DNA from 3 places in the Deinococcus sedimenti genome. Region 3 is predicted to be linked to each of the others. Evidence: riboswitches for the same ligand, from Rfam matches in the RefSeq annotation. Region 3 holds a riboswitch; each other region holds the start of a gene.
The links. A riboswitch is a leader RNA that binds a small molecule or an ion and turns the genes downstream of it on or off. The one in region 3 is predicted to bind cyclic di-GMP.
Positions count from the first base shown of each region.

Region 1 (9,448 bases), on a different contig from region 3:
CCCTCGGGGCGGTCTCACCACTGGCTCCTCTCGTCTGTTCAGGTGACCGATTCGAAGACGAGGATCTGCGCCTCCCGGCACTTGTATCTCGGCGTGGATGCCCGTCCCTGAGGTCCGGTCACGCCCTGCGTTCAGGCTAGGCGTCCGGTTCTGACGCACCGTGAGTGCCCGGTGGTGTCACGCTGGGACAAGGTTCAGCGCACCTACAGGCAGTGGGGGCCAGCGTGGGGGGCACCGCCCGTCCCAGGCCCGAACACTGCCATCATGCGCGTGACATGCCCGCACCCATCAGCGTTTCCACCCCAGTCCGGCCTGCAGGCGGGCCTCGTGCCAGGTGGCGGCGGGCCGCGGTCACTGTGGCCGCGCTGCTGTTCACGGGCGCTGTCCCAGCCACGCAGGCGGCCGCGGTGCCGAGTTGCGGGGTGTTCGGCCTGACAGTGGACAGCCCGGCCGTCCTGGCCGCCGTGGAGCGGAAGGTCGGGTGCCGCTTCGCCGCGGTCCGCTGGTTTCAGGACTGGACCACGCCGTTCAACCTGAGGTACGCCCGGACCCTGCTCGCGCAGGGCAAGGAACTCGAACTCTCCTGGCAGCCGCGCAGGCAGGTCGCGGGCGCCCTGCGGGGCGTTCCGTACCGGGAGATCGCCGCCGGCCGGCACGACGCCTACCTGCGCCGGTTCGCCCGGGATGTCCGGCAGGCCGGTCAGCCGGTGCGCATCACGTTCGCGCCGGAAATGAACGGAAACTGGGGCGCGTACCAGCTGGGTCCCAACAACACGTCCGCCGATTTCATCCGGGCGTGGCGGCATGTCGTGAACGTCTTCCGGGCTGAACGGGCTCCGGTGCGCTGGGTATGGACGCCCAACATCCAGTACCCGGGCATGCCCAGCTCGTACCGCGCCCTGTACCCGGGAGGAGCCTGGGTGGACGAGGTCGGCCTGGACGGGTACAACTGGGGCACCACCAACGCCTGGAACCGCTGGCTGAGTTTCCGTGACACGTTCGGGGCGTCGTATCAGGAGCTGAAGAGGGTCGCGGGGACCAAGCCGGTCCAGCTGGGCGAGGTGGCCAGCGTGGAGCAGGGCGGCGACAAGGCCGCGTGGATCCGCGACATGTGCGCGCAGCTACCCGCATTCGGGCAGATCCGCCGGGCCTTCTGGTTTCACATCAGGGATGGCCGCGTCGACTGGCGCCTCACGACCAGTGACCCGGCCCTGAACGCCTTCCGCCGCTGCCCCACAACGCGGTAGCGACCAGTTTCACGCAGACCCCACCAGTCCCTGAACGGCGGGACCCGACCCGGTGGACAGCGAACAGGAGACTCTCCCCAGTCGGGCTCGCGTTGACACGTCCTCCGACGGGCCGCTCTGCGCAGCGCCTCAGCCTCTCACAGCGGTTATCAGTTTCATTGAAGGGCCACGAGCACGCCCCTCGATTCCACTTCCAACCACTGTTTTTCTCAGGTGCTCGATTCAGAGGTATCGAGGGTATCCTCGATACCTCTGAACTCTGCTGTCAGCGCGTTCCAGGGAGACTGAGGCAATCCCCAGGCTCCCTGAAACGCGCCCAGCGAGGGTCCAAGGAACCGAGCGGTGGACGTCAAGCCGGGGGGCTGACGGCACGCCCCTCAAGTGCCCCGACACCCACGGTCACATAGTCCATGGGCATCGCGGTCCGCGTCTACCACACCGGCCGCTTCCGGGTGGCCCCCGCCCAGGGGTGCCGCCGTCCACGTTCATGTAAGAGACTTGACGGAGTTCAACGGACACACTTCAGGCTGTCCAGTGTCCCCATGCTCAGGGCAAAACCGCCGCAAGGCGGTGACGCAAAGCCACGGAACCCAAGGGGTTGGCCGGGTCACCAGAGGGAGATTCAGCATGCCTATCGCACACACGGTCCGTTCCGCCCTGCTGGGCCTGTCCCTCGTGGCCTGCAACGATCTGACCCCGCCGACCACTTCCGTCTCCCTGCGTCCGGCGGGCGCCGCGTGGACCGAAACGTTCGACACGCTCGACACGGCCCGCTGGGAGCCATCCAGCTGGGGCGGATTCTGGCAGCGGCCCGGCCTGACCGGCCGGTTCGACCCGGCACTGGTCAGCGTGAAGGGCGGCCACCTGCTGCTCACCCTGACGGTGCAGAGCTGCGCCACGGGCCTGTGCGCCCGCGCCGCCGAAGTGCAGACCCACCAGACCTTCGGCTTCGGTCGGTACACCTACCGCTTCCGGGCGGCCAGCACCAGCGCCCACCCCGCACGCAGCGGCAAGGTCCTCAGCGGGAACATCAGCGGGGCGTTCAGTTACGTGAACGACAGCGCCACCGAGATCGACCTGGAAATCGAAGGGAACCGGCCCAGGACGCTGAACACCGCCGTGTGGCGGACCGTGAACAGCAAGACGTCCGGCGTGCTGCCCACCAGCGTCACGTTCGGCCAGTCCTTCCAGACCATGACGTACGAGTGGCGACCGGACCGCGTCACGTACTTCCTGAACGGCTCGAAGGTCTGGGAGACCACCCAGGACGTCCCGCAGGACGCCGCTCATATCATGCTGAACGTGTGGCCCACGAACAGCGCCGCGTGGGGCGGCCCCGCCACGCGCGGTACCGTTCACATGCTGGTGGACTCCATCAGCTTCGAACCGTTCTGACCGCAGAAGTCCGCGGGGTCGAGGGACACCCGCCAGACCTCTGAACCGATCAGACCCGCACGGCTGCGCCGCAGAGCGCGCACCTGAGAACGGCAGCGGTTTCAGGGTTCCGCCCGCACCGTGCGCACAGCCCACGGCGTCAGAACCGACCCTGGTGCCATTCAGATACGCGGTCTCCTGGCATCAGAATTCAGTTCAGGTGGGTGGTGCGCTCATGGGCTCGCCCGACGGAACTGAACCCTGCCGTCCGTATCGTTGCCGTGTGCGCCGAACGGGCTACGCCGGGTCACTCCGGAAACGGCAGCGTACCGGCCGCTCTCAGGTCGCCGGTCAGCCAGCGCCGCACGGCGCGGCGGGCTTCCGGCTGAAATCCGTACGTGAGGACCGCCGGGGCGTTCACGTCCAGTGCGGCGTAGGGGTTGTACAGCGCCAGGTGCAGATCGGGCTGGGTCCCGCGCAGCGCGGCGTGGCGGTGGCGTGAAGTGGTGGCCAGGATGACCGGCAGCCCCAGGGCCCGCAGGGCGGTCCAGTCCAGGTCCGCCGGGTCCTCGAAGGCGTGCAGCTGCACCTCGTACACGCCGCTCAGCTCGGCGGCGAGAGTTGCGGCGTCCACGCTGGCCTCACTGACGTTCTCGCGGGGGACTTTCGTCTGCGCGACCAGCAGCACCGTTGAACCGGGGGGCGGGGCGACCGGGTCGCGGTACGCACTCAGGCCGCGCGCCCAGGCACATTCCAGCAGCGCCGCGTCAGCCCGCGGGTCCAGGGTGGCATCCGCCTGCGCGGGGTAGCGGGCGGCCAGGGCTTCCAGGCGGCGCACGCTGGCCTGCATCTGCGTGGCGTCCAGCGTCCCGTTGTCAAGGGCGGACTGGATGGCGTTCAGGGTCGCCTCCTGCGCCTCGCGGCGGCCGAGGGCCATAACCAGGTCCGCGCCCGCCTGGATGGCCATCACCCCGGCCTCGCCGCGCCCGTAGTGGTCGTCGATGGCCTTCATGCCCATGGAGTCCGTGACGATCACGCCGTCGAAACCCCACTCCTCGCGCAGCAGGCCGGTCAGCACCGCGCGGGACAGCGTGGCGGGCCGCGCGGGGTCCAGCGCCGGGTAGATGATGTGCGCGGTCATCACGGCGGGCGTGACGGGCAGCAGGTCGCGGAACGGTGCGAACTCCCCGGCTTCCAGGTCCTCCCTGGCTTTGTCCACACGGGGCAGGGCGAGGTGGCTGTCCAGGCTGGTGTCCCCGTGCCCGGGGAAGTGTTTGACGCACGCGGCGACGCCTGCCCGGTCGTGCCCAGAGAGAGCGGCGCGACCCATGCGCGTCACGAGCCCCACGTCGGCGCCGAAGGCCCGCTCGCCGATCACGGGGTTGGCGGGGTTCACGTTCACGTCCAGCACGGGGGCGAAGTTCCAGTTGATGCCCACGCGGCGCAGCTGCCGCGCCAGGGCGGCACTCACGTCCTCCGTCAGCGCCTCGTCGCCTGCCGCGCCCAGATTCATGGCAGCTGGCGCGAACGGCCAGAACGTCGGGCGCAGGATCGCGCCGCCCTCGTGGTCCAGGGCGATCAGGGCGTGCTCGCCCATCACGGCGCGCAGGTCGGCGCACAGGACCGAGAGTTGCGCCTCGGAAACCACATTTTTGCGGAACAGGCACACGCTGCGGATCCTGTGGCGGCGCAGATGCGCGACCGTATCGTCATCCAGGGTGGGGCCGGGAATGTCCACCATCACCAGCGCGCCGCTTGTCAGAGTCAGACTCACGACGCCCAGCGTACGGCAATTTCAACATCTTACACGGATTCCATCTGTTTCGTTGACAGATCGGAAGACCACTGATCTGCCAACTCCACGACCGGAACCCGCTTTGCTCCTTCTCGCATTCGCTCGGGTTGAAAGATTTGTAAACCTTTCTATAGTGCAGCCCGTGACCACACGTCATGTGTCCAGTCCACGACATGCATGCCCACCCGACGGGGGACATCATCAGCGAGTTCACGCTGCCGATACTGTCGTTGCAGCATGGAAGAACGCAGCCCTGAACGGAGGACACCTGATGAAGAAGCGATACACATGGATAGTGGCGCTCTGGGCAGTTCTGAGCACCACCGCGGGAGCGTCCGTGGAGGACGGCATCGGCCTGTACCGCACGGGATCATACGCTGAGGCTGTCCGGGAATTCACGGACGCGGCTCAAGCTGGGGACGCGGCTGGCCAATTCTGGCTGGCGACGATGTATATGACAGGCCGTGGGGTGACGCCTGACGCGACATTGGCTGCCGTCTGGTACCGCCGGGCGGCCGAGCAGGGTCACGCCAGCGCGCAGTTCAACCTCGGGGTGTTGTTCCTGACTGCTCAGGGTACTGCGCAGGACGACGCTCAGGCCGCCGTGTGGTTCCGGAAGGCGGCCGAGCAGGGTCACATCCTGGCGCAATTCAACCTGGGTGTTCTGTATCACGATGGTCAGGGCGTTCCCAGAGACGACGCCCTGGCCGCTCGATGGTTCCGGCAGGCCGCCGAGCAGGGCCACCCGGAAGCGCAACTGCAGCTGGGGCAGCTGTACGACAATGCGCAGGGAGTGGATCAGAGTGACGCGCAGGCAGCCGAGTGGTACCGCCGGGCCGCTGAGCAGGGCCTGATCCCCGCTCAGCTGAACATGGCCGTGCTGTACACCAGGGGGGTGGGCGTTCCGCAAGATGACGCGCTGGCCGCCAGCTGGTACCGCCGGGCCGCCGAGCAGGGCGACATGATCGCCCAGAACAACCTGGGCGTGCTGTATGCCAACGGCCGTGGCGTTCCCCGGAACGATGTCCAGGCGTTCTGCTGGTACGCCCGGGCAGCGCAGCAGGGCTTCGCGCAGGCTCAACATAATCTGGCCGCCGCGTATGCCAATGGTCAGGGCGTCTGGCGAGATCTGGGGCAGGCAGCCGTGTGGCTGCGTCTGGCCGCCGCACAGGGATTCACGGCGGCTCAACAGGATCTGACACGCCTGCAGCAGACATATCCATCGCTTCAGAACCCGGTCATGATGATCGTGCCAGCCGAGGGGCCCTGCTGATACCCACCCCGCTGACCTCCCAGCAACTGAGCGTCAGGCAGAACGGAGACTGAAGACGTCACGAGGACCTATCCCCTTCTGCCGACTGCCCCATGCCCGTTCAACCCGAGCAGACTGAAGTCGAGAAAGACGGGTTCTCGACGTGAGTTGAGGTATCGACCGGTGGCTCACGAGACACCAGGAATCACAGCGTTTTCAGATTCCTGGAGGGCTCAACCCCCCGTCCCTTGACTCCCATTCCACCCGCTGTCCTGTTCAGGTCCTGGCCGGGTTCGATTCAGAGGAGTTGAGGGTGACTCTTAACAGCTCTGACTTCTGCTGTCCATGGCGAACGATGGGTGGTGTTGAGGGCCTGCCCGACTCCACTCGGTATGGGTACGGGGTCTCTTCTCCAGCTGATGGCCCTACACTGTCCGGCGTGAGTGACGTGCTACAGCGCCTGCGGGGCGCGTTGATCGTGAGTGTCCAGGCGGACGACGGCAGCCCCCTGCGGGACACGGGTATCATCGCGGCGATGAGCCGCGCGGCGCTGCTGGGCGGCGCGGGGGGCCTGCGGCTGCGCAGCCCGGAGGACATCCGGACAGTGCGGGCGCTGACGGACGTGCCGATCATCGGGTTGACGAAGCAGGCGCAGCCGGGCTCGCCGGTGTACATCACCGCGACGCCGCAGGAGGTGCGCGCGGTGGCCCGGGCCGGAGCGGAGGTCGTGGCCTTCGACGGGACAGACCTGCCGCGCCCCTTCCCGGTGGCGGACCTGATCGCCGAGGCGCATGCCTGCGGGGCGCTGGCGATGGCGGACATCAGCACGCTGGCGGAAGCGCAGGCGGCGTACGCGGCAGGTGCGGACATCGTGGGCACCACCATGAGCGGGTACACGCCGCACAGCCCGCAGCAGGCGGGGCCGGACTTCACGTTGATGCGTGAGCTGGCCGGGGCGGGGCTGCCGTTCATCGCGGAGGGCCGCCTGAACACGCCCGAACTGGCCGCGCATGCCCTGGCGACCGGCGCGCACGCGGTGGTGGTGGGCAGCGCGATCACCCGCCCGGATCACGTGACGCGCTGGTTCGCGCAGGCACTCGGGGTGGCGGGCGACCGGTCAAGCTGACGGCCCGGTGAGAGGGGAACGCTCAGGTTCTCAGACGATGGGTTCTGAAAACCGCTACATTCTCCGCACATCCTTCTCAAGTTCCCCCGCCGGAGTCCACCCAGCGCCGCCCGGCGCGCCGCCCCCAGGAGTTCAAGCATGAAATACCGCGCCCTCACCACCCTGATCACCGCCGCGATGCTCGGCGGGGCCGCCCACGCGCAGAAGACCCAGCTGGAATTCTGGACGATCAGCCTCGCGCCGCTGTTCAACGACGAGATGAACCGCCTCGTCGCGCAGTTCGAGAAGGAAAACCCCACCGTGGAACTCAAGTGGGTGGACGTCCCCGCCACCGCCATGGAACAGAAACTGCTCGCATCCGTCGCCGCCGGTCGCCCGCCGGCCGCCGTGAACCTCAGCAGCGACATGACGGTCAAGCTGGTGCAGCAGGGCGCGCTGGAGGCGCTGGACCTGAGCGCCGCGCAGAAGAAGCTGTACTTCGCCAGCCCGCTGAACACCTTCACGTACGACGGGAAGGTCATGGGGGTGCCGTGGTACTGGGCGCCGAAGGTTGTGGCGTACAACACCGAGATCTTCCGCAAAGCGGGTCTGGACCCCGCCAACCCGCCGCGCACCATCCAGACGCTGATCGCCGCCGCGAAGCAGATCAAGGACAAGACCGGCATGTACGGCTTCATGCCGAACATCAACGGGATCAGCATGCTGTACGTGTTCCAGGAGGCAGGCCTGCCCATCCTGGACAAGAGCGGCAGCAAAGCCGTGTTCAACAGCCCCGAGCACGTCAAGCTGCTGCAGACGTACGTGGACCTGTACAAGAAGGGCTACATTCCCGAGGACACCATGCGCCGCGGCTTCACGGCCGCCACCGAGCTGTACTCGGCCGGGAAGCTGGGCATGCTGATCACGGGTCCTCAGTTCATCCTGCGCGTGCAGAACGACAACAAGGCGATCTTCGATCAGACGCGCGTGGCGCCGTACCCGATCAACATCGCCGGGAACGTCATCCACACCGGCCTGATGGGCTTCATGGTGCCCAAAGGCGTGAAGGACAAGGCGCTGGCGCAGAAGCTCGCGCTGTTCCTGACGAACGACGTGAACCAGCTGCAGTTCAGCAAAGTCACGAAGACGACGTTCCCCAGCACCGTGAAGGCCAGCGGGGACAAGTTCTTCAAGCAAGGCGGCTCGGACGCCGTCAGCCAGGGCCGCCTCGTGGCGTCCACGGAACTGAAGCGCGCCAAGGACCTGACGCTGGTGTACCCAGATGCCAGCAAGCTGAACAAGGTGTTCAAGGACAACGTCGAGGCCGCGATGGCCGGGCAGAAAAGCGCCAAGCAGGCGCTGGACGACATCGTGAAGGCCTGGAACGCCAGCCTGTAATCGAGGTGCAGGGAGCAGGAGGCGGCGCGCGGACTGGTGGCGCCCGCCTCCTTGCCCTTTCGGAGGACACATGAAACAGCGAGTGATGGGCCTGGGGGCCCTGATGATCAGCCTGAGCCTGAGCGCGTTGGCGACGCCCGTGACCCTCACCCCGGCCGCCGAGGCGCGCGTGCAGATGCCCTTCGCGGCGCTCGTACCGCAGCCGAAGGCGGCAACGTTCCCGAACGGCACGCTGCCCCTGGGCGGGCTGGGCGTGCGCGTGGTGGGCACCGCGCCGGAGCTGGGCTGGGCTGTGCGGGACCTGCGGGCCGAGTGGAAGGCGCGGCTGGGCCTGACCCTGGCCGACGCCCCGGCGGGTGGGAAGGGCATCGTGATCGGCACGCTGGCCGACGCCGATCTGGCCGCCCGCGCAAAGGCGGCGGGCCTGACGCCGGGCGGCGAGGAAGCCTACGCGCTGTGGGTGGACGACGCCGGCGCCTACGTGGTCGGGGCGGACGCGCGCGGCGCGTACCTGGGCGCGCAGACCCTGCGGCAGCTCCTGACGCCCTCCGGGCTTCGCTACGCCCGCATCACGGACGCGCCTGCCCTGCGCCAGCGCGTGGCGATGATCTACCTCGACCAGTACAGCAAGGGCGTGAACGACGCCCTGATTCCCATGCTGGCCGCCCTGAAGTTCAACGCGGTGCTCGTCATGAGCAACTACGTGCAGTGGGACACGGCCAAGGCGGGGGGCTTCGCGCACCCCGGCGGGGCCAGCAAGGCCGAGGCGCGGCGCGTGGCGGACCTGGCCCGCAGTTACGGCCTGGAGGTCATCCCGCTGATCGAGACGCTGTCGCACGCCGGCTGGATGTTCTACGGCGGGAAGAACGCGGACCTGAAACAGGACCCGGACAGTCAGAGTCCCTGGGCGTACGACACGCTGAACCCCGCCACGTACGACCGCGTGATCCTGCCCGTCCTGAAGGAGGCGGTCGAGGTCTTTGGGCCGAAGGTCATTCACCTGGGGCACGACGAGGTGCGTGACCGCGACCGCTTCCCCGCCCGCGAGAACGGCAGGGCGCTGGGGTTCGAGACGCTGTTCGTGAACGACGTCGTGAAGCTGCACGGGTACCTGAAGGGGCTGGGCGTGGGCAGCATGATCTGGCACGACACCGCCTTCGCGGACGCGGTGATCGGCACGCTGCCCGCCCGATTACCCAAGGACCTGCAGGTGGCGTACTGGAACTACGCGCCGGGGAACAGTTTCGGCATGCTGGGCACCATCAAGAAGCTGGGCT
Region 1 covers NZ_BMQN01000001.1:678,876-688,323, reverse strand. Annotated here, with positions in the region: gene IEY69_RS03390 (glycoside hydrolase family 26 protein) at 357-1,247, shown strand; cyclic di-GMP riboswitch class I at 1,788-1,862, shown strand; gene IEY69_RS03385 (glycoside hydrolase family 16 protein) at 1,875-2,642, shown strand; gene nagZ (beta-N-acetylhexosaminidase) at 2,929-4,395, opposite strand; gene IEY69_RS03375 (SEL1-like repeat protein) at 4,559-5,689, shown strand; gene IEY69_RS03370 (N-acetylmannosamine-6-phosphate 2-epimerase) at 6,108-6,794, shown strand; gene IEY69_RS03365 (ABC transporter substrate-binding protein) at 6,933-8,171, shown strand; gene IEY69_RS03360 (beta-N-acetylhexosaminidase) at 8,242-9,448, shown strand, end outside.
Region 1: another riboswitch for cyclic di-GMP. It lies ahead of IEY69_RS03385 (glycoside hydrolase family 16 protein); the one in region 3 lies ahead of IEY69_RS14025 (hypothetical protein).

Region 2 (9,448 bases), on a different contig from region 3:
GGTACGGATGGTGCGCAGGCGGTCTTCGTGGGTGCTGCGCCCGCTGCGGAAGCCGCTGGCCTGCACCGCGTCCCAGTGGGGCGTGCCGCTCAGGGCGACGGGGCGGCTCTGGCCGACCTCGTCCCACCAGCCGCGCGTCTGCACGGCGTCCGCACCGGCGATCAGGTACAGGTAGCGCTCGAAGTTGCTGGCCTTGCCGATGTCCATGCTGGGGCTGCTCGTCACCGCGACCCGGTCGGCGGGGCGGACGTGGTACGTTCCGCCGCTGAAGAAGTCGTGCAGCACGTCGTTCTCGTTGCTGGCAACGATCAGCTGCCCGACCGGCAGGCCCATGCGTTTGGCGAGGTACCCGGCAAACACGTTCCCGAAGTTCCCGGACGGCACGCTGAAGTCCGCCTCCGCCCCGGCGGGGAGGTTCAGGGCGAGGTACGCCCGGAAGTAGTACACGGCCTGCGCCAGCACCCGCGCCCAGTTGATGGAGTTCACGGCCCCGATGTCATAGCGGGCCTTGAAGTCCGCGTCGGCGTTCACAGCCTTCACGAGGTCCTGGCAGTCGTCGAAGACGCCCTCCACGGCCAGGTTGAAGATGTTCGCCTCCTGCAGGCTGAACATCTGCGCCTGCTGGAAGGCACTCATGCGGCCGTGCGGGGAGAGCATCACGACGTTCACGCGGGCCTTGCCGAGCATGGCGTACTCGGCCGCGCTGCCGGTGTCGCCGCTGGTGGCGCCCAGGATGTTGACCCGCTCGTCCCGGGCCTCCAGCACGTACTCGAACACCTGCCCCAGGAACTGCATGGCCATGTCCTTGAACGCCAGGGACGGCCCGTTCGACAGTTCCAGCAGGTACAGGCCACCTCCGTCCGGGCCAGCCTCACCCAGCGGGGTGACGGGCGTGATCTCGGCGCTGTGGAAGGCCTCTTCCGTGTACGTGTCGCGCAGCAGGCGGCGCAGGTCCTCCCCGGGGATGTCCGTGATGAAGGGGCGCATGACCTCGTAGGCGAGGTCGGCGTAACTCAGGGCGCGCCACGCCTCCAGCTGCGCGGGCGTGACCGTGGGAATGGATTCGGGCATGGCCAGCCCACCGTCCGGGGCGAGGCCGGACAGCAGCACGTCCGAGAAGTGGCCGAGGTCGCGCGCGCCGCGCGTGGAAACGTACTTCATGGGTCCTCCCGCGCCCACGCGGTGGGCGACTTGCGTGCCGTCACTCTAGCGAGCCGGGTCCGGGCAGAGTCCACCGGCAGCTAGGGCACTCCACCGGACCTTCATCCGCGTGACACCCCGCGTCTTACAACTCTGTCACAGACGTCCGGAGAACTGACCCGGCGCCCAGTCATTCCGCGGCCCGGCCTTCCCCCCGGGGTTCTCATGCTTCACACCCTCCGGATCTGCACCGGGCCGCACGCTGCGCAGCGTGCCAGCCGCATTCGAGTACCGCCACGCCCCCCGGGGGGGTGGGGGGAGGGTCGCGCGCGGCCTTCAGCGGCCCTTGAGGAGACCGCTTAGGCGCGGTTCATGCATGCAGGTGTGACAGGCCCGAAGGGCGCACGCAGGCATCATGACTTCACTCGCTACGGGAAACAACGGGCGAGAAGAGGCGTTGAAGCGTGGTCCTGTATGCGGGCACCTGGGACACGTGGAGCCAGTGGTGCGACCGGCTTTTCGACCATGCCTTCAGCCTGAGCTGGAGGTTGGACCCACCAACTGCGACGACGTCGCAGGAGGAGTTCTCCATGCGTGCATTCCTGCTCTCTGCCCTTGTTGCCGTGCTGGCCACCAGCTGCGGCGGTCCCTCCACCCCCAGCACCACCGCGCAGTCCACCGGCACCCGCGTGGACACGCAGGCCCCCAAGGTCTCCATGGTGATGAGCCCCCAGACGCTGAAGGAGAAGGGCAACGTGTTCTTCCGCCTGGCCACCCAGGACAACACCACCGTGTCCCGCGTGGTCCTGCTGATCGACGGGGAAACCTTCGTGGACGACCCGACCGCGTACAACTCCTACGCGAAGTACTTCGAGGCGAGCAGCAACGGCGAGCACAAGGTCACCGTCCGCGTGTACGACCAGGCGCAGAACGTCACCGAACAGACCCAGACGTTCCACGTGAACATCGGTCAGTAGGCCCGGCGGCCTCGACATCCCCCATCCGGCAGCCGCGCGGCTCTGACCCGCACCCCCCGGACGAGACGATTCTGGCCGACCCTCCGCCCGCAGCTCGGAACGGCCCCGCCTGCCCGCACCTCCTGCCGGTACCTACAGGTCGAAGCGCATCAGGTCCCGCCCGACCGTGATGCGCCCTGGGTACAGCTCCGCCATTCCGGCGGTATACGCCGCTTCAGCTGCGGGCGTCGCCTGCGGCACCGGAATGTGGTGGGTCAGCACCAGGTGCCGGACCTGAGCGTCCCGGGCCAGCTGCGCCGCTTCCAGGGTGGTGGTGTGGTACTTGGCCGGGTTGGTGACCTGCACGGCCTGCTCGGGATTCTCCCGGGCGAGGTCCGCCAGCCACTGCGGCTGATAGGCGTCATGAATCAGCAGGTCGGCCTGCCAGGCGTGCTGCGCGGTGGCGGCCACGGGGCGCGTGTCGCCGCTGATCACGACGCGCCGCCCACCGAACTCGATGCGGTACCCGAGGGCGGGCGTCACGGGACGGTGATCGACCTCGAAGGCCGTGACCTGCACGCCGCCCTCGTCGAACATCAGGCCAGCATTGCGTTCGGTGTACTCCACCTCGGCACCTGCCGCTTCGGACCTGTTGTACGCCACGCGGAGTTCCCGGTCGTACGCGAGCGCGTCATGGAACGTCCCGATGATGTCGCGGGTGCGGCTGGGCCCGTACACCCGCATGGGCTGAGACCGACCCTGGATGACGCCCACGTGGGTGCGCCAGCTGCTGATGAACAGGTCCGGGAAGCCTGCATTGTGGTCGTAGTGGTGATGCGTGAAGAAGACGTCCCGCACGCGCTGCGGCATGAGCCCCGACTCGATCAGCTGCCGGGTGGTGTCGCCGCCGCAGTCGAACAGCAGGATCTGCCCCCCGGCCACGACCGCGACGGCCGGTTTGGCGGCGCCGGGGTAGGCGCGGGGCGTTCCGGTACCCAGCAGGACCACCGTGAACTGATCGGGGGTCAACGGGGCGACCGGGGTGGGCTGAATGAAGGACTGGGGCACACGGCATTCTGCGCCGACCGTGGCCGCCCCGGCCCGGACCTGCCTGGGCGGCGTGGTGCACGTCGGGCCGGGTTCACGAACCGTTGGCGCGCACCATTCCCCGCCGGGGCATCCGGTAGCGTGGGGGTCATGAGCCCCGAGACCGTGAAGTTGGCCGTCGTGCAGATGCACGTCACCGATCAGCTGGAAGACAACGTCAGCCGCGCCGCCTCGCACGTGCGTGACGCGGCCGCGCAGGGCGCGCAGGTGATCCTGCTGCCCGAACTGTTCGAGAACCTGTACTTCTGCCAGGTGGAACGCGAGGAGTACTTCGACCTCGCCCACCCACTGGAAGGCCACCCGTTCGTGGGCCGCTTCCAGGAACTGGCCCGCGAACTGGGCGTGGTGCTGCCCCTGTCGTACTTCGAGAAGGCCGGGCAGGCACACTACAACAGCCTCGTGTGCATCGACGCCGACGGCACGCTGCTCGGCAACTACCGCAAGACGCACATCCCCGACGGGCCCGGCTACGAGGAGAAGTACTACTTCAACCCCGGCGACACCGGCTTCAAAGTGTGGGACACCCGCTTCGGGCGCGTGGGCGTCGGCATCTGCTGGGACCAGTGGTACCCCGAAACCGCCCGCGTGATGATGCTGCAGGGCGCGGACTTCCTGCTGTACCCCACCGCGATCGGGTCTGAACCCGCCGAGGTGGAATCCCCCAACAGTCACCACATGTGGCAGCGGGCCATGATCGGGCACGCCGTCAGCAACAGCACGTACGTCGCCGCCGCGAACCGCATCGGCACCGAACGCGTCGGGGACCTCGAGCAGACGTACTACGGGCACACCTTCATCAGCGACTACACCGGCGAGCTGGTCGCGGAGTTCGGCGACACCGAGGAAGGCCCCCTCCTGCACACCCTGAACCTGCGTGAAGCCCGCAAGTTCCGCGCGGGCATGGGTTTCTTCCGCGACCGCCGCCCCGAACTGTACGGCCCCCTCCTGACGACCGACGGCGTCACCCGGCGCGGCTGAGCCCCCGTACCGGTCAGTGGGACGCGCCGGACTGGCCACGTCCCGCTGTCCATTCACTCCGCTGTCCATTCACCCCCGGGCCGCCCGGCCCGGACCGCTGGTAGCGTGCGAGTATGCGCGCCGCCGTGTACGAGCAGTTCCAGATCCGCCCCGAGCTCCGCACGGTCCCGGACCCGGTGCCCATCCCGGACGGCGTGGTGCTGGAGGTCGGCGCGACCGGCGTGTGCCGCAGCGACTGGCACGGCTGGATGGGCCACGACCCCGACATCCGCCTGCCGCACGTGCCCGGTCACGAGATCGCGGGGACGGTCGTCGCGGTCGGCGCGGACGTCCGCTCGTGGCGGCCCGGGGACCGCGTGACGCTGCCGTTCGTGGCCGGCTGCGGCCGCTGCGCGGAGTGCCGCGCCGGGCACCAGCAGGTGTGCGAACGGCAGTTCCAGCCGGGATTCACGCACTGGGGATCGTTCGCGCCGTTCGTGGGCATCCACTACGCCGAGCAGAACCTGGTGCGCCTGCCGGACAGCCTGGATTTCGTGACGGCCGCCAGCCTGGGCTGCCGCTTCGCCACGTCGTTCCGGGCGGTGGCGCAGCAGGGCCGCGTGCGGGGCGGCGAGTGGCTGGCCGTGCACGGCTGCGGCGGCGTGGGCCTGTCCGCCGTGATGATCGGCCGGGCGCTGGGGGCGCGCGTGATCGCGGTGGACATCGACGACGCGAAACTGACCCGCGCGCGCGAGCTGGGCGCGGAGGTCACCGTGAACAGCCGCCTCGTGCCCGACCCCGTGCAGGCCGTGCTGGATCACACGGGGGGCGGCGCGCACGTGTCGCTGGACGCGCTGGGGCACCCGCAGACGGCGTTCAACTCGGTGGCGAACCTGCGCCGCCGCGGACGGCACGTGCAGGTGGGCCTGCTGCTGGGCGACCAGAGCCGCCCGGCCCTGCCGATGGACGCCGTGATCGCCCGTGAACTGGAGCTCTACGGCAGTCACGGCATGGCCGCCCACACCTACCCCGAGATGCTGGGCCTGATCGAGTCCGGGCAGTTGCGCCCCGCCGAGCTGATCGGCGCGCGCCTCACGCTGGCCGAGGGGATCGAGGCGCTGGTGACCATGGACCGCTTCGCCGGGACGGGCGTGAGCGTCATCGACCGCTTCTGACAGCCCACTGTTGTCAGAGGTCCTCTGCGCCGCTGGCCGGGGCGAGGTTCAGGCGGTACAGGTACGCGTCGGGGCCGCCGCGCGCGCCGTAGCGGGTCAGGAGGGCCTGCAGGTCGCGTTGCAGGGCCTTGGCTTCGTCGCGGGTGAGGTGCAGGACGCCCCAGTTGGCGGTCAGGACCGGGGCGTCGTCGTGCAGCAGGTCGAGCAGGTCGAAGCTTCCGGCGCGGGGCGTGATGTCCATCAGGGTGCCGCCGGGCGTGGTGTACAGGCGCACGGCGATGTCCTCCTCGCGCTGCACGAGCGGCAGGCCCGCCTGCACGACCGCGCGGTGAAAGACCGCGTTGAAGGTGTCCTCGTGCAGGCCGATCAGGTCCTCCAGACTGCCCAGGCCCGTGCGGTGGTAGGGGATCAGGAACGCGTCGGAGACGGCGCGGTAGTGCTGCACGGGGCGGCCCCGGCGGGGTTCGGCGCGCGTGACGGCCAGCCCGGCGCGTTTCAGTCGGGTGAGGCGGTGGTGCGTGGCGTTCAGGGGGCGGTGCAGGTGCCGGGCGAGTTCGGTGGCGGTCCACTCGCGGGTCATCAGCAGGGCCAGGAGGTGCGAGTAGTCGGGGTGCAGGACGAGCCGCACGCCACCCGGCTCGTCCAGGCGCGTCCAGGTTCGCGGCATGCGCGCAGCGTACCGCGCCCGCGCTGGGTCTACTCGACGTTCTGTCTTGCAGGTCGAGTAGAGGCGTGGGCACCCTGAGGCATGACCACTCCCATGCCGACCCTGAGTGCAGAGCAGCAGCGTGTGCAGGCGACCGTGCAGGCCCTGATGCACCCGGACACCGCCCGCGACCCGCACCCCACGTACGAGGCGATCCGCGGGCTTGACCCGTCGGGCGTGGTCAGTCCGGTCGGGTGGGGCGCGGCGTTCGCCACGTCGCACGCACTGAACAGCGCGGTGCTGCGCTCCCCGGCGGCGCGCAGCGGGGCGATCATCTCGCAGGTGCCCGCCGACACGGCCAGCCTGCGGCTGCTGCAACCCATGATGCTGTTCCACAACGGCGTGTCGCACGCGCGGCTGCGGGGACTGGTGCAGGCCGCGTTCACGCCGCGCGTCGTCGCCGAGCAGCGCGACCTGATCCGCGCGCAGGTGAACACCCTGCTGGACGCCCTGCCCACGGACCGGGAGGTGGACCTGGTGGCCGGACTGGCCGCGCCGCTGCCCGCGCGCGTGATCATGCACATGCTGGGCCTGCGCGGCGAGGACGAGGCGAAATTCATCCGCTGGACGCAGAGCGTCGCCGACCTGCTCGCCGGGGAAACCGGCAGCCCCGAACTGATGGCCCGCCTGGAAGCGGACGCGCAGGAGATGCGCGGGTACTTCCGCACGCTGGCGGACGACCTGCGCGCCCACCCGCAACCGGGCCTCCTGAGCGCCCTGGCCGCCGCTGAGGACGGTGGGGAACGCCTCAGCAGCGACGAACTCCTCGCGAACGCCGTCCTGCTGCTCGCGGCGGGGCACGAGACGACCAGCAACCTCATCCCCGGCGCACTGCTCGAACTGCACCGCCAGCCGGACGCCTGGGCGGCCCTGGTCGCCCGCCCGGACCACCCGAACGTCCCCGACGAACTGCTGCGCGTCGTGTCGCCCGTGCAGCTCGACGGGCGCACCCTGGCCGACACCGTCACGCTGCCCACCAGCGGAGGCCAGACGGTCACACTGAACGCGGGTACGCACGTGCAGACCATGCTGGCCGCCGCGAACCGCGACCCCGACGTCTTCCCCCACCCGGACCGCCTCGACTGGGACCGACCGAACAGCGCCCGGCACCTCGCCTTCGCGGCGGGCGCGCACTACTGCCTGGGCGCGCCCCTCGCCCGCCTGGAAATCGCGGAGGTCTTCGCCGCCCTCGCCACCCGCTTCCCCGCCCTGCGCGTCACCGACCCGCACCCCCCGTTCAAGGCGAACCTCGTCCTGCGCGGCCCGAAAGAACTGCGCGTCCAGCTGGGCTGACGCAGCCCCTTACCTCTGCGCGAGGAACGCCCGCAGTTCCCGCAGGACCAGCCGGGGCTCGTCGAAGTGCGGGTAGTGCCCGCTCCCGGCCGCCACCACGTGACGGCTGCGGGTGGAGGCGGCGGCCAGTTCCGCCTGCAGGGCCGCCCACTCGCGCGTGAATACCTCGGCCTGCGCGGGCGTGAACGGGTCACGCTCGTCGAGGGTGAGGTGCTCCGGGAGGAACGGCTGCCCGCGCGAGACGACCAGCAGCGGCAGATCCGCCAGGGCCCCCGTGACCTCGCGGCTCCCGGTGAACACCCGGGGGAAGTCCCAGCGTTCCGGGTGCCCCTCGCGGATCTCCTGCTCCAGTTCACGCTGCGCCGCCCGCTGGCCCGGCGTGCGGACCGCGTCCAGCCGCCGCGCCTGACCTGGGTGGGAACTGTCGAGCAGGACCAGTCCCGCCACCCGCGCCGGGTCGCGCCGCGCGAACTCGAACGCGACGAGCCCGCCCAGCGAGTGCCCCAGCAGCACGACCGGGCCGGACACGCAGGCCGCGAGCACCGCCTCCAGTTCCACTACGGCGTCGTCCAGACCCCTGGGGCCAGCCGGGGGCGCGCTGCTTCCCTGCCCCGCCCGGTCGTAGGCGAGCACGCCGGTCAGGTCGTTCACGCCCGTCCCCAGGAAGACGGGCTCGCGCATCATCCCGGCCAGGTGGGGATCGTCCTGCGCCGTGAACCACGAGGAGGCGGGGACGCCCATGCCGCTCAGGAGCACCAGCGTGGGCCGCCCGGCGGCGGGTGCCGCGAGGGCGTGCGTCTGCACCGCTCCGGTCGGCGTGGAGATCACGTGGGTTCGGGTCATGCGGCGCAGCGTACCCCCCACCGCTCGGGACTGAGCCATCCGGCGGATGCTCCCCTGACGGCCCGTCCGTACGCTGGGGCATGACGGACGCAGGGAACGGCAGCGGTCAGGGCGGCGCGCACGCGGGGATCGGCACGTACTACGCGCAGGACCGTGAGCATGACCGCCTGAGCCGCGGGCTGGGCCTGATCGAGTTCACCCGGACGCTGGAACTGCTGGGCCTGCTGCTGCCGCCCTGCCCGGCCGTGATCGCGGACATCGGCGCGGGGACCGGCGTGTACGCGCGGGAACTGCTGACCGCCGGGTACGAGGTGCACGCCCTGGACGCCATGCCGGGGCACGTGGCGCGGTTGCGGGTGGACCCGACCCTGGACCGCCTGGGGTCCGTGGCGCTGGGCGACGCCCGCACGCTGCCCTACCCGGACGGCAGTGTGGACGCGGCGCTGCTGCTGGGGCCGCTGTACCACCTGACCGACCCGCGCGACCGGGCCCGCGCGCTGGCGGAGGCGGCGCGCGTCCTGCGGCCCGGCGGGGTGGTGCTGGCCGCCGCGATCACCCGCGCCGCCGACATCGCCGGGGACTTCACGAAAGAGGACAGCGCGCTGGACGAGGCGTACGCCCGGCCCATCCGCGAGCACACGTACCGCACCGGCGTGCACCGCAACCCCGAACAGCGGCGCGGGCACTTCACGGACGCGTACTTCCACCACCCCCACGAACTGGCCGGGGAACTGACGGGCGCGGGCTTCCGGGACGTGAGCGTGTACGCCGTCGAGGGCCCCGCCGCGCTGCTGCGCGACCCGGACGCCGCCATGCGCGACCCGGAGCGGCGCGAGGGCATCCTGCGCGCCCTGCGCCTGACCGAACGCGACCCGGCGCTGCTGGGCATCAGCCCGCACCTGCTGGCCGCCGGAGTGCGGGGGGAGTGAGGGGCGAGGTGAAAGCCTGTCTTGGGGGCCGGGTGGGCATCTGTGGCGGCGCCGCGCGGACGCACCTGACAGGATGGCGGCATGATCTGCTCCGCGAGGTGTGCCGCATGAACCGAATCGTCACGACCCTGCTGCTGCTGACCGGCGCGGCGCTGGCTGCCGACCTGCGCGTGTACCCCACGTTCGCGGAGGTGCGTCAGCCTCTCACGGCCGCGCCCGTGGCGTTCGAGTGGGCGCAGTGGCGCTGGATTCAGCCGGACAGTCTGAGCGTGCTGGGGGCGGCGCCCGTGCCGTTCTCGGTGCAGCCCACGGAACTGGAGTGGCTGCGCGCGCAGGAGGGAC
Region 2 covers NZ_BMQN01000016.1:22,290-31,737, forward strand. Annotated here, with positions in the region: gene thrC (threonine synthase) at 1-1,161, opposite strand, end outside; cyclic di-GMP riboswitch class II at 1,582-1,666, shown strand; gene IEY69_RS17955 (Ig-like domain-containing protein) at 1,731-2,117, shown strand; gene IEY69_RS17960 (MBL fold metallo-hydrolase) at 2,250-3,164, opposite strand; gene aguB (N-carbamoylputrescine amidase) at 3,294-4,181, shown strand; gene IEY69_RS17970 (zinc-dependent alcohol dehydrogenase family protein) at 4,295-5,335, shown strand; gene IEY69_RS17975 (winged helix-turn-helix domain-containing protein) at 5,349-6,002, opposite strand; gene IEY69_RS17980 (cytochrome P450) at 6,084-7,334, shown strand; gene IEY69_RS17985 (alpha/beta fold hydrolase) at 7,344-8,177, opposite strand; gene IEY69_RS17990 (class I SAM-dependent methyltransferase) at 8,258-9,106, shown strand; gene IEY69_RS17995 (hypothetical protein) at 9,214-9,448, shown strand, end outside.
Region 2: another riboswitch for cyclic di-GMP. It lies ahead of IEY69_RS17955 (Ig-like domain-containing protein); the one in region 3 lies ahead of IEY69_RS14025 (hypothetical protein).

Region 3 (9,448 bases):
ACCGTGCCCACCCCCGGCGATCCGTCCGGGCGGCGCGCGCACATTCAGGGGGTATACACCGTGCCGGAGCAGCGCGGGCGGGGGCTGGCGTCCGCCGTGACCCGCGCGGCGCTGCGGATGGCGCAGGCCGACGGGATCGGCAGCGCGAACCTGAACGCGTCCGTGATGGGCGCCGGGGTGTACGAACGGATGGGCTTCACGCCGGCAAAGGCCCCCGAGTACCGCCTGAACCTGCGGGAGGCGGCGCTGTGACCCTGCCCGCCGGGTTCACCCTGCGCCTCGCCACGCCCGCCGACGCGGCGCTCGTTCAGGCGCAGCGGGACGCGATGTTCGTGGACATGGGCAGCGACCCCGCGCGGCTGGCCGCCGTGCACGACGCCGGGGTGGCGTGGCACGCCCGGACCCTCGCGGCGGGCACCTATACCGGCCTGCTGGTCGAGGGTGGGGGAGAGGTGGTGGCCGGGGCGGGCATCCTCTGGACCGACTTCCCCCCGAACGCCGACACCGCCGCCACGACCCGCGCGTACGTGCTGAACGTGTACGTGCAGCCCGCGCACCGGGGCCAGCGGCTCGCCCGCGCCCTCATGCAGGCTGCGCTCGCGGAGTGCCGCGCGCGGGGCGTGGATATCGTGACCCTGACCGCGTCGGACGCCGGGCGGCCCACGTACGAGGCGCTGGGATTCACGCCGCAGGCCGAACTGAAACTCCTGATCCCGGGAGGCACGCTGTGACGCTGCGCCCCGTGAACCCGGACGACATCCCCGCCTTCCACGCCGTCATGATGGCCGCCGGAATGGACCCCCGCAGCAGCTGGACCCGCACCACGCCCGCTGACCTGGAACGGTCCCTGCTGGCCCCCGGCTCCGGCGGGTTCCTCGCCATGGGCGCAGGCGAGGTGCTGGGCTGCGTCGGCTACCGCCCGGACGGCGACCGGACCCTGACCCTGAACAAACTCGCGACCGTCCCGCAGGCCCGCCGCCTCGGCGTGGGCCGCGCCCTGGTGCGCGAAGTCGAACACGTCGCCCGCATGGGCGGCTACGGGCGCGTGCTGCTGGCCGTCAGCCAGTTCAACCTGGACGTGCTGCCCTTCTACGACCGGCTCGGGTACACCGTCACCGACGAACCCTACGCCCACGCCCACCCCGACAGCCCCGCCCCGGTGGTACTGGTGAAAGCGGTAGGAGCGTCATGAGCATCTTCACCCCGCTCATCCTGCTCGCGTTGTTGACCCTTCTGGGCGCAGGCGGGTTCGGGCTGGTGCTGGCGGCCGTGCTGCGGCCGTGGAGCCAGCGCCTCCTCTCACTGGGGCTGACCACCATCTCGTGGAGTGGGCTGGTCTGGCTCTGGCACTCGCTTTCCTCCTTCACGCTCGACTGACGTCGGTTCAGAGCACGGCAGACAAGGACATGCAATGACGAATACGCAGGATAAGAAACTCTGGGGTGGGCGGTTCGCGGAGGCGACGGACGGGCTGGTCGAGCTGTTCAACGCGTCCGTGGGCTTCGATCAGCGGCTGGCGGAGCAGGATATTCGCGGTTCGCTGGCGCACGTGGCGATGCTGGGGCAGGTCGGGATTCTGACCGCCGACGAGGTTACTCAGATCACCGATGGACTGAATGCCGTGCTGGCGGACATCCGCGCGGGGAACTTCGAGTGGCGTCTGGACCGCGAGGACGTTCACATGAACGTCGAGGCGGCCCTGCGGGACCGGATCGGGCCGGTGGCCGGGAAGCTGCACACGGCCCGCAGCCGCAATGATCAGGTGGCGGTGGATTTCCGGCTGTTCACGAAGGAGGCCGCGCTGGATCTGGCGGAGAAGACCCGTGCGCTGCGCGCCGTGATGCTCGCGGAGGCCGGGAAGCACCTGGAATCCGAGGTGATCCTGCCGGGGTACACGCACCTTCAGGTGGCGCAGCCGATCCTGCTGAGTCACTGGTTCATGGCGTACGTGGCGATGCTGGAGCGGGACGAGGGCCGTTTCCGGGACGCAGCCGAGCGGATGGACGAGTCGCCGCTGGGCAGCTCTGCTCTGGCGGGGACGCCCTGGCCGGTGGACCGGCACGCGACGGCGTCGGCGCTGGGCTTCGCGCGGCCCACCGCGAACAGCCTGGATGGGGTGGGCAGCCGGGACTTCGCGCTGGAGTTCCTGTCAGCCTGCGCGATCCTGTCGGCGCACCTGTCGCGCCTGTCGGAAGAGCTGATCCTGTACTCCACGTTCGAGTTCGGGTTCATCACCCTGCCGGACTCGCACACCACGGGCTCCAGCATCATGCCGCAGAAGAAGAACCCGGACGTGTCCGAACTCGCGCGCGGCAAGGCGGGCCGCGTGTTCGGGAACCTCATGGGCCTGCTGACGGTCGTGAAGGGCACGCCCCTGGCGTACAACAAGGACCTCCAGGAGGACAAGGAGGGCGTGTTCGACTCCTACGACACGCTGAGCATCGTGCTGCGCCTGTACGCCGAGATGATGCCGAAGACCGTCTGGCACGCCGACGTGACCCGCGCCGCCGCCGCGCGCGGCTACTCCACCGCAACCGACGTGGCGGACTTCCTGGCCCGCCAGGGCGTCCCGTTCCGCGAGGCGCACGAGGTCGTCGGCGGACTGGTCGGCGTCGCCAGCCGCAGCGGGCGGCAGCTGTGGGACCTGACCGACGCGGAACTGCGCGCCGCGCACCCCCTCCTGAACGCGGAGGTCGCGCAGTCCCTGACCGTCGAGGAGAGCGTCCGTGGCCGCGCCAGCTTCGGCGGGACCGCCCCGCACCGCGTCCGCGAGGCCATCGAGCAGGCCAGGACGCGCCTGAACTCCTGACTCCCGATTCCGTTCCGTCCCCCCACCCTCTGTCCCGGTCCCCCTGGAGGAACCCATGACCCTGACTGACATGCACGTGAAACTTCGTCAGGCCGCCCCGGCGGACCTGCCCATCGTCCTGGACCTCCTGACCCGCACGGGGCTGCACACTGCCAGCGTGGACCTGGGGGCCGGCACGTACTGGATCGCGGATCTGGACGGCGTGCCCGGCGGCTGCATCGGCCTGGAGCACGGGCAGGGCGTCAGCCTGATCCGTTCGACGGCGGTGGTGCCCGAGGCCCGCAGCCAGGGCCTGGGCCGCGCGCTGGTCCGCTCGGCGCTGACGCACGCCAGCCTGCGCGGGGACCGCACGGTGTTCCTGTTCAGCTCGGAAGCCGGGGACTACTGGACGCGCTTCGGCTTCGTGCCGTCCAGCGCGGCCGAGATCGCGGCGGCCCTGCCGGACGTCCCGCAGGTCAGGAGTGGCCTGAGCAAGGGCTGGATCGACGAGGAACTCGTGTGGCGCCTGGATCTGCCGCAGGTGGCCGAGGTGGGTCAGGGGTGAGGATGCGGCTGCGTTCCCTCTGGCAGTGCTTCCACGCGGCCTTGCGCTATGCTGTCGCCACGCAATACCTGTGTCGACCTGCGGTCACTGTGACCGCCGAGCTTTCTTTCCCTGAAGGAGCAGCGCATGACCGATTCCGTGCACGTTCGAATGGCGACCCCCGAAGACAAGGACACTGTGACCCGCGTGTTTCACGATGCGGGCCTGGACACCGAGGCGGCCCTCGCGGGCGGCACCACGTACTGGGTGCTGGAGCGGGGCGGGCAGCCGATCGGTGCGATCGGCCTGGAGCACGGGGACGGCGCGTCCCTGCTGCGCGGCGCGGCCGTGCTGCCCGAGGCGCGCGGTGGTGGGCTGGGGCGGCGGCTGGTCATGAGCGCCGTGGAGTACGCGCAGGGCCGTGGGGACCGCGCGATCTACATGTTCAGCCGGGGCGGCGACTGGAGCACGTTCGGCTTCACGCAGGTGCCGCTGGCGGTCGTGATGGGCGAACTGCCCGACGCACCGCAGGTGCAGGCGTACCGTTCGCGCGGCGAGCGGCCCGGCGGCACCACCTGGATGCGCACCCTGAGCTGACCTCTGCGGTCCGGGGGGGGCGCGCGTGACGCTCTCCCTGGAGTCCATCGCGGTGCCGGACATCCACCCGGACGCGCCCCTGTCGTTCCGTAAGGCGCGCCTGTCGGACATCGACGCGATTCATGAGCTGATCGGGTACTGGGCGGCGCGTGGGCTGATGCTCGTGCGGTCCAAGGCGCTGCTCGCCGAGACGATCCGCGACTTCCATCTGGTGCTGGCCGAGCCGCACGAGGGGCGGCCCGGCGGGCTGGGCGGCGTGTGCGGCCTGCACATGCTCGCGCCGGATCTGGCCGAGGTGCGCGGGCTGGCGATCCACCCGAACATGCAGGGGCGCGGCCTGGGCAAGCAGCTCGTGGCGGCGTGCGAGGCGGAGGCCCGCGCGATCGACCTGCCCGCGCTGTTCGCGTGGACGTACCAGCAGGGCTTCTTCGAGAAGTGCGGGTTTACCCGCATCGAGAAGACGAACCTGCACCCGAAGGTCTGGAGTGAATGCCAGCGCTGCGCGTTCTTCGAGAACTGCAACGAGATCGCCATGTACCGGGAGCTGCGGTGACGGGATGGGGAGGCGCGCCGCACGTGAGGCACCACCCATCTGGGGGGGAGGATAAGCTCGCGGGCGTGACTCGACTGATTCCCGTCCTGACCGTCTCCGCCCTTCTGACTGCCGGTGCTGCCCACGCGCAGACCGTCCGCCCCCTGGCCGAGGGCCTGCCCGCCGGGGCGCTCCTGACCCTGGAAACCCGTAACGCCGCGCCTGCCTTCAAACGGTTCAGTGGTGTTGTGGAACGCGTGCTGACGGCCGCCGATCTGGGCGAGGACGACGCCGGGAGCATGCTCGGCGTCGCGCAGGCGGTGCTGGGCGACTCGCTGGGCCGCGAGGGGATTGCCGGGGTGTTCACCGTGCAGGGGAAGAAGGGCACCTTCGAACCCGCGCTGCTGGCCGTGACCCGCTCGGGCGCCCTGACGAACGAGATGCTCGGCGAGATGCTGCCCGACAAGCCCGGCGCGCGCGTGGGCCGCTACACCTTCTCCCGCGTGGACGGGATGTTCGCGGGCGCCTCGAACGGGCTGGTGTATGTGTCGAGCGACAAGGCCCTGCTGATGGCGTACCTGGGCCGCCTGAGCGGCAAGGCCGCCCCGACCCTGGCGGCGTCCGCGCCGTACGCGGCGGCGCAGCGCGCGGCAGGGACGCAGGAACTCGGCCTGTACGCGAACTTCAGCGCCGCCGCGAAGGTCCTGCGCTCGCAGCTGGCGCAGGTCATGCTGCCCCGCCTGCTGTCGCCGGTCGTGGACGCCCTGGACACCCTGGGGCAGGTTGCGGGCGGCCTGACCACCACCGCCGGCGGCTGGACGACCGCCAGCGCGCAGGTCGTGAACCAGGCGGGCAAGGATAAACCGCTGGCGCGCATCCTGCTCGACACCACGGACTTCGAGGTGCAGGGCGTGATTCCCGCCAGTGCCGAGGCCGTGCAGGCGACCGCCTGCCACCCCGACACCGGCGCCTACCTGGGCCGCTGGCTGACCCGCGTGGACCTGCTCGAACCGTTCGGGTTCCTGACCGACAGCCAGCTTGCCAGTCACCTGGAGCAGGCCGGGCGCTACCTGGGGGGCGAGTGCGCGCAGGTCACGCTGGCGAGCGGCCTAAAGGCCGGGCTGAACCAGGAGGACCCGCTGGCGTCCCTGGCGACCACCGTGTCGTACCAGCGGGTCACGGACCGCGCGGCGGCCGACGCGCACCTGCCCGAGTACGCCCGCAGCGTGAACGACGCCCTGGACGGCCTGCGCGGCACCGTGAAGTCCCTGGCCAAGTCCGGCATGGACACCCTGATGGACGACGCCATGGCGGACGTGGACACCCGCGCCCTGATGCTCGGCGCGGGCATGGCCGGGGCCAGCGAGGGCCTGGACGAGGTGCTGGCCGGACTGAAGATGGTGTACGCCTTCCGGGGCGAGTACCTGATCACCGCGTTCAGCCAGGACGCGTTGGACGCCGCGCTGGCGGACGGTCCCGTGCTGGCGGACGACGCGGCGTTCCGCGCGGCGGGCCTGACCCTGCAGGGCTCGGCGGGCTGGTCGTACCAGCCCAACCCGGCGGACCTGAAGGCGCAGGACCTCGCCGGGATGCTGCCCAGGGAACTGAGCGGCGACAAGGCACTGAGCGGCATGTTCGCCGGGGCCATGACGGGCGCGGCGGACCTCATCAACCGGTTTGACGGAACGACCTCACAGCGGTCCGTTGCGGGGAATGTCATTATCGGCAAGGCGAGCGTGCGTTACCGCTGGTGACCCCCCGGGGGAGCCACGGTGCCGCGCAGAGCTGAGCCATGAAACGCGTCCGGAGAGGCGCGAATGGAGGAAGCATGATCAGGAAAGAACGGGCCATCCTGGCCCTGGAAGACGGCACCGTGTACCGCGGGTACGCGTTCGGGCACCGCGGCGAGACCGTGGGCGAGGTGGTGTTCAACACCTCCATGACCGGGTACCAGGAGATCATGACCGATCCCTCGTACAACGGGCAGATCGTGACCATCACGTACCCGCACGTCGGGAATTACGGCGTGGCGATCTACGACATGGAGAGCAACAAGCCCTACGTGCGCGGCTTCATCAGCCGCGAGTTCAGCGGTGAGTACAGCAACCACCGCGCGCAGCAGTCCCTCGAGGCGTTCATGCAGCAGTACGGCGTCGTGAGCATCCAGGGGATCGACACGCGCGCGCTGGTGCGCCGCCTGCGCACGGGCGGCGTCGTCAAGGGCGTCATCGCGCACCGCAGCTACACACACCCGGAAGATCCGTACGGCGAGTTCACGCCCGCCGAGGAGCAGATGTACGTGCAGCGCGCCCTGGACCACCAGGACATCGACGGGCACGACATGACCCGCGAGGTCACGACCGCGCTGCCCTACGCGTTCCCCACCCTGCGGCACGGCAAGCGCGTGGTCCTGATGGACTTCGGGATCAAGCACACCATCATCGAGCGCCTCGCCGAGGTCGGCATCGAGCCGATCGTGGTGCCAGCGCACACCACCCCCGCGCAGATCATGGCGCTGCAACCGCACGGCCTGTTCCTCAGCAACGGCCCCGGCGACCCCGCCCCGCTGGAGTACGCGCATAAGACCGCGTGGGAACTCATGGGCCTGCTGCCCACCTTCGGCATCTGCCTGGGGCACCAGATCCTGGGTCTCGCGGCAGGCGGGCGGACCTTCAAGATGAAGTTCGGGCACCGCGGCGGCAACCAGCCTGTGAAGAATCTGTTAACGGGCAACGTGGAGATCACCAGCCAGAACCACGGGTACGCGGTGGACATCGACTCGATCCCCAACGGGGCCTTCGTGCCGACCCACATCAACCTGAACGACGGTACCCTGGAAGGCATGGCGCACAGCCGCTACCCGGTGTTTTCCGTGCAGTACCACCCCGAGGCCAGCCCGGGGCCGCACGACAGCCGCTACCTGTTCGACCGCTTCATCGAGGAGATCGACGCCTTCGATGGGGGCAGCGGGACCCCCGTGGCGAAGGCCAGCGCGGGCCGCCTGGGCGTTTGACAAATGACCACGCGGACGGAATGATAGGCACGATGAAAAGGTGAGAAATTTCATAATGCCCGCGCGGTCAGTGACAGGCGCGTCAGCATGGTGAGGTAAACCGAACATCCTCGGGGACGGTCCCCGGGCCAACAGATGTTCAGGAGCAATGAATCATCTGGCGCACACGGGCGCCTAAGCCAGATGAGGAGCGAGTGGCGCGACCGACAGAACGGCGGGAGAGATCCCCCAGCTGTCGGTCAATTTTTTGTCTCTGGAGGTCCCCCCGCAGTGAAGCGCCTCATTCTGCCCCTGCTGCTCCTCACGGCGGCCAGCGCCCAGTCCAGCCCCAACGTCACCTTCACCCTGACCCAGGACCTCGTCAAACGCAGCACCGACAGCAGCGGCAAAACCGTCGAGACGATCATCGACTCGCCCAAAACCGTCCTGCCCGGCGACGTCCTGCGCGAACAGGTCACGCTGCGCAACGTCTCCGGACGCCGCCTGGGCCAGCTGAACGTCAACGTCCCCATCCCACGCGGCACCGAATTCAGCGTCCTGACCACCCCCGCCACAGACCGCTGGACCGTCAGTTACTCCATTGACGGCGGCAAGACCTTCAGCGCGCAGCCCAGACGCACTGTCACCACCACCGAGAACGGCCAGAGCGTCACCCGCCAGCAACCCGCACCCCCCACCACCTACACCAACGTCCGCTGGACCCTGACCAGCATGAACCCGGACGAGACGCTGAAGTTCAGTTTCCGCGTGAAAGTCAAGTAACCCCCCCCCGCCCCCTCCCGGAGGAAGCACATGAAGAAGCACTGGACCCTGACCGCCCTGATCGCCCTCGCCGCCAGCACCGCGCACGCGGCCGGCACCGCCGCCGGCACGGTGATCACCAACACCGCCGAGATCGTCTTCACCCCCGAAGGCAGCACCACCCCCACCCCACCCATCCCCTCCAACCCCGTCACCACCACCGTGCTGCCGGTGCCCAGCTTCACCATCGTGCCGAACGACGCCAGCGCCGTCGTCACCACCCCCGACTACACCAAGCCCGGCCAGACCGCCACCGCCCGCCCCGGCGACACCGTGGTCTTCCCCTACACGCTGACCAACACCGGGAACGTCCCCAACGAGTCCTACACGCTGACCAACACCCCCGACCCCACCAGCGCCGTGAAGACCCCCACCAGCGTCACGTTCTACCCCGCCAGCGCCGACACCAACAGCGACGGCACCCTGAGCCTCGCCGAGATCACCGCCGCCACACCCATCACCGGCATCAGCGGCGTGAACCAGGACGCCGCCGTCAAGTTCTTCCAGGTGTACGTGATTCCCGCCGCGGCCACCAACGCCGACAAGTACGGCGCGGACCCGACCGGCACCCGCCAGGACAACCCGGCCTTCAACAACGACCCCAGCGTCCCGCGCGACGCCAACAACTCCAACGTCACCACCGTGGACCGCAAGGACGCCACCGTCATCGGACCCAAGGCCGACCCGGACGGCAACGGCACCCCCGTGACGCCCGCCTACGCCAGCCCCGAGGGCGTGACCATCACCCCCAGCGCCAGCGACACGCAGACCGCGCAGGCCACCACCACCACCACGGCCATCACCTTCACGAACACCGTCCAGAACACCGGCAACCGCCCCGACGTGTTCGACATCACCACTGCCCTGGCTGGCTTCCCCTCCGGAACGACCGTCACGCTCTTCAAAACCGACGGCACCCCGCTGCCCGACACGGACGGCGACGGCGTGCCGGACGTGGGCAGCCTGACTCCCGGCCAGACCGCCAACCTGCTGGTCAAGGTCACCTTCACTGCCGGCGGCCTGCCCACCAACCCCGCGACGCCCCCCACCGTCACGGTCATCAGCACCAGCAGCAACGACACCAGCAGAAAAGACGACACCCGGGACATCGTGAACCTGCCCGGCCTGTCCTTCGGGAACCCCACCCCCACCCCCGGCGGCGACCCCGCCCTG
Region 3 covers NZ_BMQN01000007.1:78,974-88,421, reverse strand. Annotated here, with positions in the region: gene IEY69_RS14075 (GNAT family N-acetyltransferase) at 1-252, shown strand, start outside; gene IEY69_RS14070 (GNAT family N-acetyltransferase) at 249-731, shown strand; gene IEY69_RS14065 (GNAT family N-acetyltransferase) at 728-1,192, shown strand; gene IEY69_RS14060 (hypothetical protein) at 1,189-1,377, shown strand; gene argH (argininosuccinate lyase) at 1,412-2,809, shown strand; gene IEY69_RS14050 (GNAT family N-acetyltransferase) at 2,865-3,353, shown strand; gene IEY69_RS14045 (GNAT family N-acetyltransferase) at 3,480-3,929, shown strand; gene IEY69_RS14040 (N-acetyltransferase) at 3,955-4,482, shown strand; gene IEY69_RS14035 (hypothetical protein) at 4,548-6,215, shown strand; gene carA (glutamine-hydrolyzing carbamoyl-phosphate synthase small subunit) at 6,290-7,474, shown strand; cyclic di-GMP riboswitch class II at 7,607-7,692, shown strand; gene IEY69_RS14025 (hypothetical protein) at 7,745-8,236, shown strand; gene IEY69_RS14020 (DUF11 domain-containing protein) at 8,267-9,448, shown strand, end outside.